Regions from separate parts of the Glutamicibacter arilaitensis Re117 genome, predicted to be linked through region 1. Evidence: riboswitches for the same ligand, from Rfam matches in the RefSeq annotation. Region 1 holds a riboswitch; the other holds the start of a gene.
What was found. Region 1 has a riboswitch for glycine ahead of gcvP (aminomethyl-transferring glycine dehydrogenase). Riboswitches for the same ligand answer to the same signal wherever they lie in the genome.

Region 1 (3,414 bases):
GGGCCAGCTCACCGTCGGTGAAGTGCTCAGCCACCAGGCCGGAGTCTTGGGCGTGCCCGGGGGAGTGCCAAGCAAGATCCTGCTGAACTCCGCCGAATACGCCAAGGTCCTGGCTTCCATGCCAAGCATCTGGCCCTTGGGCCAGAACATCGTGGGCTATCACGCCATCACCATGGGCGTGCTCATGGAAGAACTGGTGCGACGGGTCACCGGCAAGGAACTGAAGGAAGTCTTCGAAGAGCGCATTCGCAAGCCGCTGGGTGCCGACGCCTATATCGGCCAGGACCCAGCGCTGGAATCGCGCTACCGCGACGTGCTGACGGCAGCGGAAGAACGCCCGGAATTCTTCGACCCGTTCTCCCCGGCTGGCCTCGCAGTGAACTCGGCTTCCGGCTTCGCACTGGAATCCGGTCCGGTCTACAACTGGCACGAACTGGCCAACTCTCCGCAGGTGCGCCAGCTGGGACCGGCATCCATGGGTGCGGTAGCCAATGCCCAGTCGCTGGCCGCCATCTACGCGGCCTCCTTCGGGGCAGTACCTCAGCTGGGCGTGAGCAAGGGATTGCTCTCCGAGGACACCTGGTCCCAGGTTTCCACCGAATTGGTCTACGGGCATGACCGGACCAGCGGCCTGCTGCAGGCCTTCGCGCTGGGGTTCATGAAGGCCACCGCCCGGAACAACTACGGATCGATCTTCGCCTACGGCCATGATGGTGCGAACTCCTCGCTGGCCTTTGCCGACCCGGCCTACCAGCTGGGATTCGGCTACATCCCATCGCGCAATGAAGGCCTGAAGGAAACTTCCACGGGAGTGAAGCTCAGCCAGCTGGCCCGCCAGCTGATCATGCAGAAGAACATGAAGGCCTAGGCTGCAGGCAGCAACGCGTAGCCCGGATACCGAGTAGAAACCAAGCAGGAGTGAAGTGAAGAAGTTTGTGGCACTAGGTGACTCGTTCACCGAGGGCGTTGGCGACGTTGATTCAACCCGACCTAATCAGATGCGCGGCTGGGCAGACCGGGTCGCCGAGGTGCTCTGCGCCGAAGGGGATTGGGAATATGCCAACCTGGCGGTGCGCGGCAAGAAAATTGGCCAGGTGATCAACCAGCAGCTGGACCAGGCGCTGGCACTGTCCCCGGATCTGGTCACCATTTACGCCGGAGGCAATGACATCCTGCGCCCCAAGGCAGACCTGGATGCGCTGATGCGCGGCTATGAAGGCATGGTGCGCCGATTCGCCGAAGCAGGGAGCAAGATCGTGCTGTTCACCGGTTTCGACACCGTGGAATCGCCATTGTTCTCCAAGACCCGTCCGCGCACTGCCATCTACAACGAGAAGGTCCGTGAAATCGCGGATCAGCACGGGGCGGTCATCGCTGACTACTGGCGTTGGCGCGAGTTCTCGGATATCCGCTACTGGGCGGTTGACCGGCTGCACATGAACGAGCTGGGCCATGCGCTGATGGCCGCCAAGGTTCTCGAGGTCCTCGGCACCCAGGGCATTACCGATGAAAACTGGTCTTCGAAGATCCAGCAGCCTTCCTTGCCGGACTTTGCGGTGAACTCCCGAGGCGAGAAGCTGAGGCAGGAATTGGGCTGGGCCAAAGAACATTTAGCTCCGTGGGTCAAGCGCCGTTTAACCGGTACGTCTTCGGGTGATTCCTTGTCAGCGAAATATCCTGATTACATCCGATTAACCGTCGACGCAAACTAAATACATTTATGACTTTTCCTGGCGCTGCTCCTGTTTGACCTTCGGAGCGGGGCAGGTAACATGGTTGTGTCCTGCAGGTCTCCGACCCGCAGCACACGCCACAGACGGATGGCGGGAGAGTCCCGTTCACACCATGGACGGGCGCCGTAGGAGCAATTCCTCCCCAGGAAACTCTCAGGCACCCGTACCGCCATCACGAGGCAACTCTGGAAAGAAACCGGCCCGTTCCGGTTCACCGAAGGTGCAAGTGTCCGGCTTAGTTTGCTGGATGCGTAAAACTCTCAGGTTATGCAACAGGGATGGGGAGGTAAAAAGACCTTCCTTTGGCATGCGCCAAGACAGATCCCATGGAGATACCAGCACCATGACCATCACGCAGACTTCGGCACCTTCGAATACTGAATTTGTTGCCCGCCACATCGGCCCGCGTCCATCGGACGTAACCACCATGCTTCAGACTCTGGGCTATGACAGCCTCGAAGCGCTGATCGATACTGCCGTTCCGGCTGACATCCGCCAGGAATCCGCACTGGATATCCCCAATGCCCTGAGTGAAACCGAAGCACTGGCCCACCTGCGTGCGCTTGCCTCGAAGAACGTCATAAAGACCCAGATGATCGGTCAGGGCTTCTACGACACCATCACCCCAGCGGTTATCCGTCGCAACATCGTGGAAAACCCAGCCTGGTACACCGCATACACCCCGTACCAGCCAGAAATCTCCCAGGGCCGCCTTGAAGCCCTGCTGAACTTCCAGACCATGGTCATGGACCTGACCGGCTTGCCAATCGCCAACGCCTCGCTGCTGGATGAATCCTCCGCCGCAGCCGAAGCCGTGCTGATGATGCGACGCGCCAACAAGAAGAAGTCCAAGGGCAAGACCGTCTTGGACTCCAACATCTTCCCGCAGACCCTGAAGGTCGTGCAGGGCCGTGCCGACGCGCTGGGCTTCGAAGTTGAAATCGCCGACCTCTCCGCAGGCCTGCCAGAAGGCGACATCTCCGGTGTCGTGCTGCAGCAGCCAGGCAACAACGGCTCGATCGCCGACCACGCTGCGATCATCGCAGCGGCCAAGGAATCCGGCGCCATGGTCACCGTCATCGCCGACCTGTTGGCTCTGACCATGATCACCCCTCCGGGTGAGCAGGGTGCAGATATCGCCGTGGGCAACACCCAGCGCTTCGGCGTGCCGCTGTTCTTCGGCGGTCCGCACGCAGCCTACATGGCAGTAGCTGATGGCCTGACCCGCTCCATGCCAGGACGCCTGGTGGGCGTTTCGGTGGACGATGCCGGAGTCCCTGCCTACCGTCTGGCACTGCAGACCCGCGAACAGCACATCCGCCGCGAAAAGGCGACCTCCAACATCTGCACCGCACAGGCCCTGCTGGCCATCTGCGCATCGATGTACGCGGTCTACCACGGCCCAGCCGGCCTGAAGCAGATCGCAACCCGCGCCCATAACCACGCTCGCGTGATCGCCAGCTCGCTGGTAGCCGCCGGCTTCACCCTGGCTTCGGATTCCTTCTTCGACACCGTTGTGGTGAACGTGGAGAACGCCGACGTCATTGTCGCAAAGGCCATCGAGTCGGGCATCAACCTGCGCAAGGTCAACGACACCCAGGTGGGCATCTCCACCGATGAGGCCACCACCAGCGCCATCGTCAAGTCCCTGCTTGAGGTCTTCGGCGCGCAGCTCTCGGCT
Region 2 (3,414 bases), 530 kb from region 1:
GCGCAGTCCGACCTGGACAATGAACTGCAAGGCAGTGCTGGCTGAATCGAAACGGTAAGCGGCCCGCAGTCCGCGCCCATCGAGCGTCCAATCGGGCAGCGAAAGAAGCTTTTGAGCCAGTTCGAAGCTCGATATCCTACCGGTTGGTGTCATCAGTCTGTCCTCCAAGCTGCAGCAGATGGATTCATGCAAGTGGTTGATGCCTGCGGACATGATCGCATCGCGCTGAGCCTGTGCGGTAGCAATCCCAGCGTCTATGCAGATTGGCCCCGGCATCAATCGATGCCGGAGCCAATCTGGTTGGAACAGGTGCCTGCGTCAGCTACTGCTTGATGTCCTCGGTGACCTTCACGGAGGATTCGTCCTCGCGCTTGGCGAAGGATTTCGCATCACGGTAGGCGGCTGCCTCGTAGCGTTCGTGCGCTACCTTGGCCACATGCGCGTCACGCAGCGCCTGGTGCTGCGGGTTGCGGCGGACGTACAGGTAGCCGGCAGCCAGGATCAGGAACCATGCCGGGGTGATGATCAACGCGGTGAAGGTATCGGCCTGGGTGGTCAGCGCCCAGAGGATGAAGACGAACAAGCCCAATACTACGTAAGGCATGACGCGTCCGCCGGGCATCTTGAACTTCGATGCATCGTGCAGATGCGGGCGGCGGGCGCGGAAGACCAGGTAGCTGAGCAGGATGATGGTCCAGACGAACATGAAGCACAACGCCGAAACGGTGGTCACCAGCGTGAAGGCTCCCATGACCGAATCGCCGCTGTAGAGCAGCGCGACGCCGGCGAGCAAGAACATGCAGGAGAAGAGCAACGCGTTCTTCGGGACCTTGCGGCTCGAAAGCTGCGAGAAGCCCTTGGGCGCATCGCCTTCCATGGACAGGCCACGCAGCATGCGGGAGGTCGAGTAGATGCCCGAGTTGGCACTGGAGGTCGCGGAGGTGAGCACCACGAAGTTGATGATGCCTGCGGCGCCGGCCAAGCCGGCCAGGGCGAACATGCCCACGAATGGGGACTGCTCGGCGGAGAACAGGTTCCATGGTTCCACGGTCATCAAGATGATCAAGGCACCGACGTAGAAGAACAGGATGCGCACAGGGATCGAGTTGATCGCCTTGGGCAGCGTCTTCTCAGGGTCCTTGGTCTCTGCTGCGGTGGTGCCCACCAGCTCAATGCCGACGAAGGCGAACACTGCAATCTGGAAGCCGGCTACGAAGCCCATGAAGCCGGTTGGGAACATGCCGCCTTCGGTCCACAGGTTGGAGAAGGAAGCAGTGGCCGAGTCGTGCTCGAAGCCGGTGATGACCATGACCAGGCCGACCACGATCAGTGCGCCGATGGCTACGATCTTGATCAGGGCGAACCAGAATTCGGTTTCGCCGAAGGCCTTCACGGTAGCCAGATTCAGCACCAGCAGCAATGCGATGCAGGCTAGAGCCGGAATCCACAACGGCAGGTCGCCCCACCAGAAGGCGACGTAGTGGGCGATGGCCACCACGTCGGCGATGCCGGTGACAACCCAGCAGAACCAGTAAGTCCAGCCGGTGAAGAACGCGGCCCATGGGCCGAGCAGATCGCCGGCGAAGTCGGCGAAAGTCTTGTATTTGAGGTTGCTCAGCAGCAGCTCGCCCATGGCGCGCATGACGAAGAAGAGCATGAAGCCGATGATCATGTAAACGAAGATGACCGATGGGCCGGCGACCGCGATGGTCTTGCCCGAGCCCATGAACAGGCCGGTGCCGATAGCGCCGCCAATGGCGATCAGCTGGATATGACGATTGGAGAGTCCGCGCTCGAGAGTGGGATCGGAACTTGTGGTACTCATGCTGGTTGCCTTCCAGGAGTGTGGCGTGACGCCCCGAAGGTGTCCTGCCTCCAAGCCTGGTTGGCTTGGAGCGCAGATACTCGCTTCGGTTGACACATCCGATTCGCGGCATTCCAGCTAGGCAGGCACGAATTGCTGCGCTCGGAGCAGCAGTCGCGGATGCCACGGGGAGTACCTCGAATCTGGTGCGCTTGATGCGGCACTGTTCGTGGTCCCTCCCCAATCTGTATTACTACCTGAGAGTTTTCACTTCGGCCCGAATACTGGGTGAAGCTTTGCTCCTTCGGTGAGTGCGGATGCTTCCGCACTGCTTTCCAGATTTGCCTTGTTCGTGGCGGTACGGGGGCCTGAGAGTTTCCTGGGGAGGAAATTGCTCCTACGGCACCCGCACTTGGCTAGGACGGAATTCTCCCGCCACGCGTCAGCGGCATAAGTGGTGATTGCGATCACAGTATGCCCAGAATTTAATATGTGGCGCAAATCGCATTTCACATTCTGGACTCAAATTTTCCGTGCAGGCATGCGAATCCGGGGATTCGTTACGCGAAATAAGGCTTTCCAGCTTCGTAACGTTTGTGCAAGTAGTGCTGTGAACGGCAGCAAGCGGGGCATCGGATCAACCGATGCCCCGCTCGCCCTTTGCCAGGTCTTATTTTCCGAAACTGCGCAGACGCAGGGAGTTGAGGACCACCAGCACCGAGCTGGCTGCCATCGCGGCTCCGGCGATCATCGGATTGAGCAGCCCCAAGGCCGCAATCGGGATGCCTGCGGTGTTGTAGGCGAAAGCCCAGAACAGGTTCATCTTGATGGTGGACAGGGTCTTGGCCGACAAATCGATGGCCTGGGTGACCTGATGCAAGTCGTTGCCCATCAAGGTGATGTCAGCTGCCTCGATGGCCACATCGGTACCAGAACCCATGGCGATGCCTAGATCGGCCTGGGCCAGCGCCGGAGCGTCATTCACGCCATCACCTACCATGGCCACGACCTTGCCTTGCTCTTGCAGGGCGGTGATCGCCTTGGCCTTGTCTGCTGGGAAGACCCCGGCAAAGACATCCTCCGCCTTGATGCCTACCTGTGCGGCGACCTTGGTTGCCACCGACTTGTTATCGCCGGTCAGCAGCACTACGCGCAGGCCGCGGTCCTGAAGTTCGCCAATCGCCTTGGCCGAGGTGTCCTTGATCTTATCTGCTACCGAGATCACGGCCTGGAACTGCTGGTCTACCGAGACCAGGATGGCGGTAGCGCCAGACTGTTCGGCTTCTTCCAGCATGGCCATCGCAGTGGCGTCCAGAACGGTGCCCTGCAGTTCCAGCCAGCTGTGCCGGCCTACGACTACGTGATGGCCGTTGACCATGCCGAGCACGCCGCCGCCCGGATCCGAGTCGAAGCCGCTGGCCTGTGGCAACGGGCCCAATTCGGCTGCCGCCTTGGCGATGGCCTGGGCAATCGGATGCTCGGAATGGTGCTCCACAGCGCCGGCCAGCATCAGGGCTTCATCGGGGCTGATGCCATCGATGGCTTCGGTGCCCAGGTGGGTCATGACGCCGGTGGTAACGGTTCCGGTCTTATCAAGCACAATGGTGTCC

Region 2: it holds a riboswitch for glycine, as region 1 does, so the genes downstream of both, cycA (D-serine/D-alanine/glycine transporter) here and gcvP (aminomethyl-transferring glycine dehydrogenase) in region 1, are expected to answer to the same signal.

Annotation. Positions count from the first base shown of each region.
Region 1 covers NC_014550.1:2,941,362-2,944,775, reverse strand. Annotated here, with positions in the region: gene AARI_RS14100 (serine hydrolase domain-containing protein) at 1-868, shown strand, start outside; gene AARI_RS14095 (SGNH/GDSL hydrolase family protein) at 924-1,712, shown strand; glycine riboswitch at 1,815-1,912, shown strand; gene gcvP (aminomethyl-transferring glycine dehydrogenase) at 2,077-3,414, shown strand, end outside.
Region 2 covers NC_014550.1:3,469,379-3,472,792, reverse strand. Annotated here, with positions in the region: gene AARI_RS19800 (4a-hydroxytetrahydrobiopterin dehydratase) at 1-153, opposite strand, end outside; gene cycA (D-serine/D-alanine/glycine transporter) at 323-1,825, opposite strand; glycine riboswitch at 2,151-2,249, opposite strand; gene AARI_RS16590 (heavy metal translocating P-type ATPase) at 2,475-3,414, opposite strand, start outside.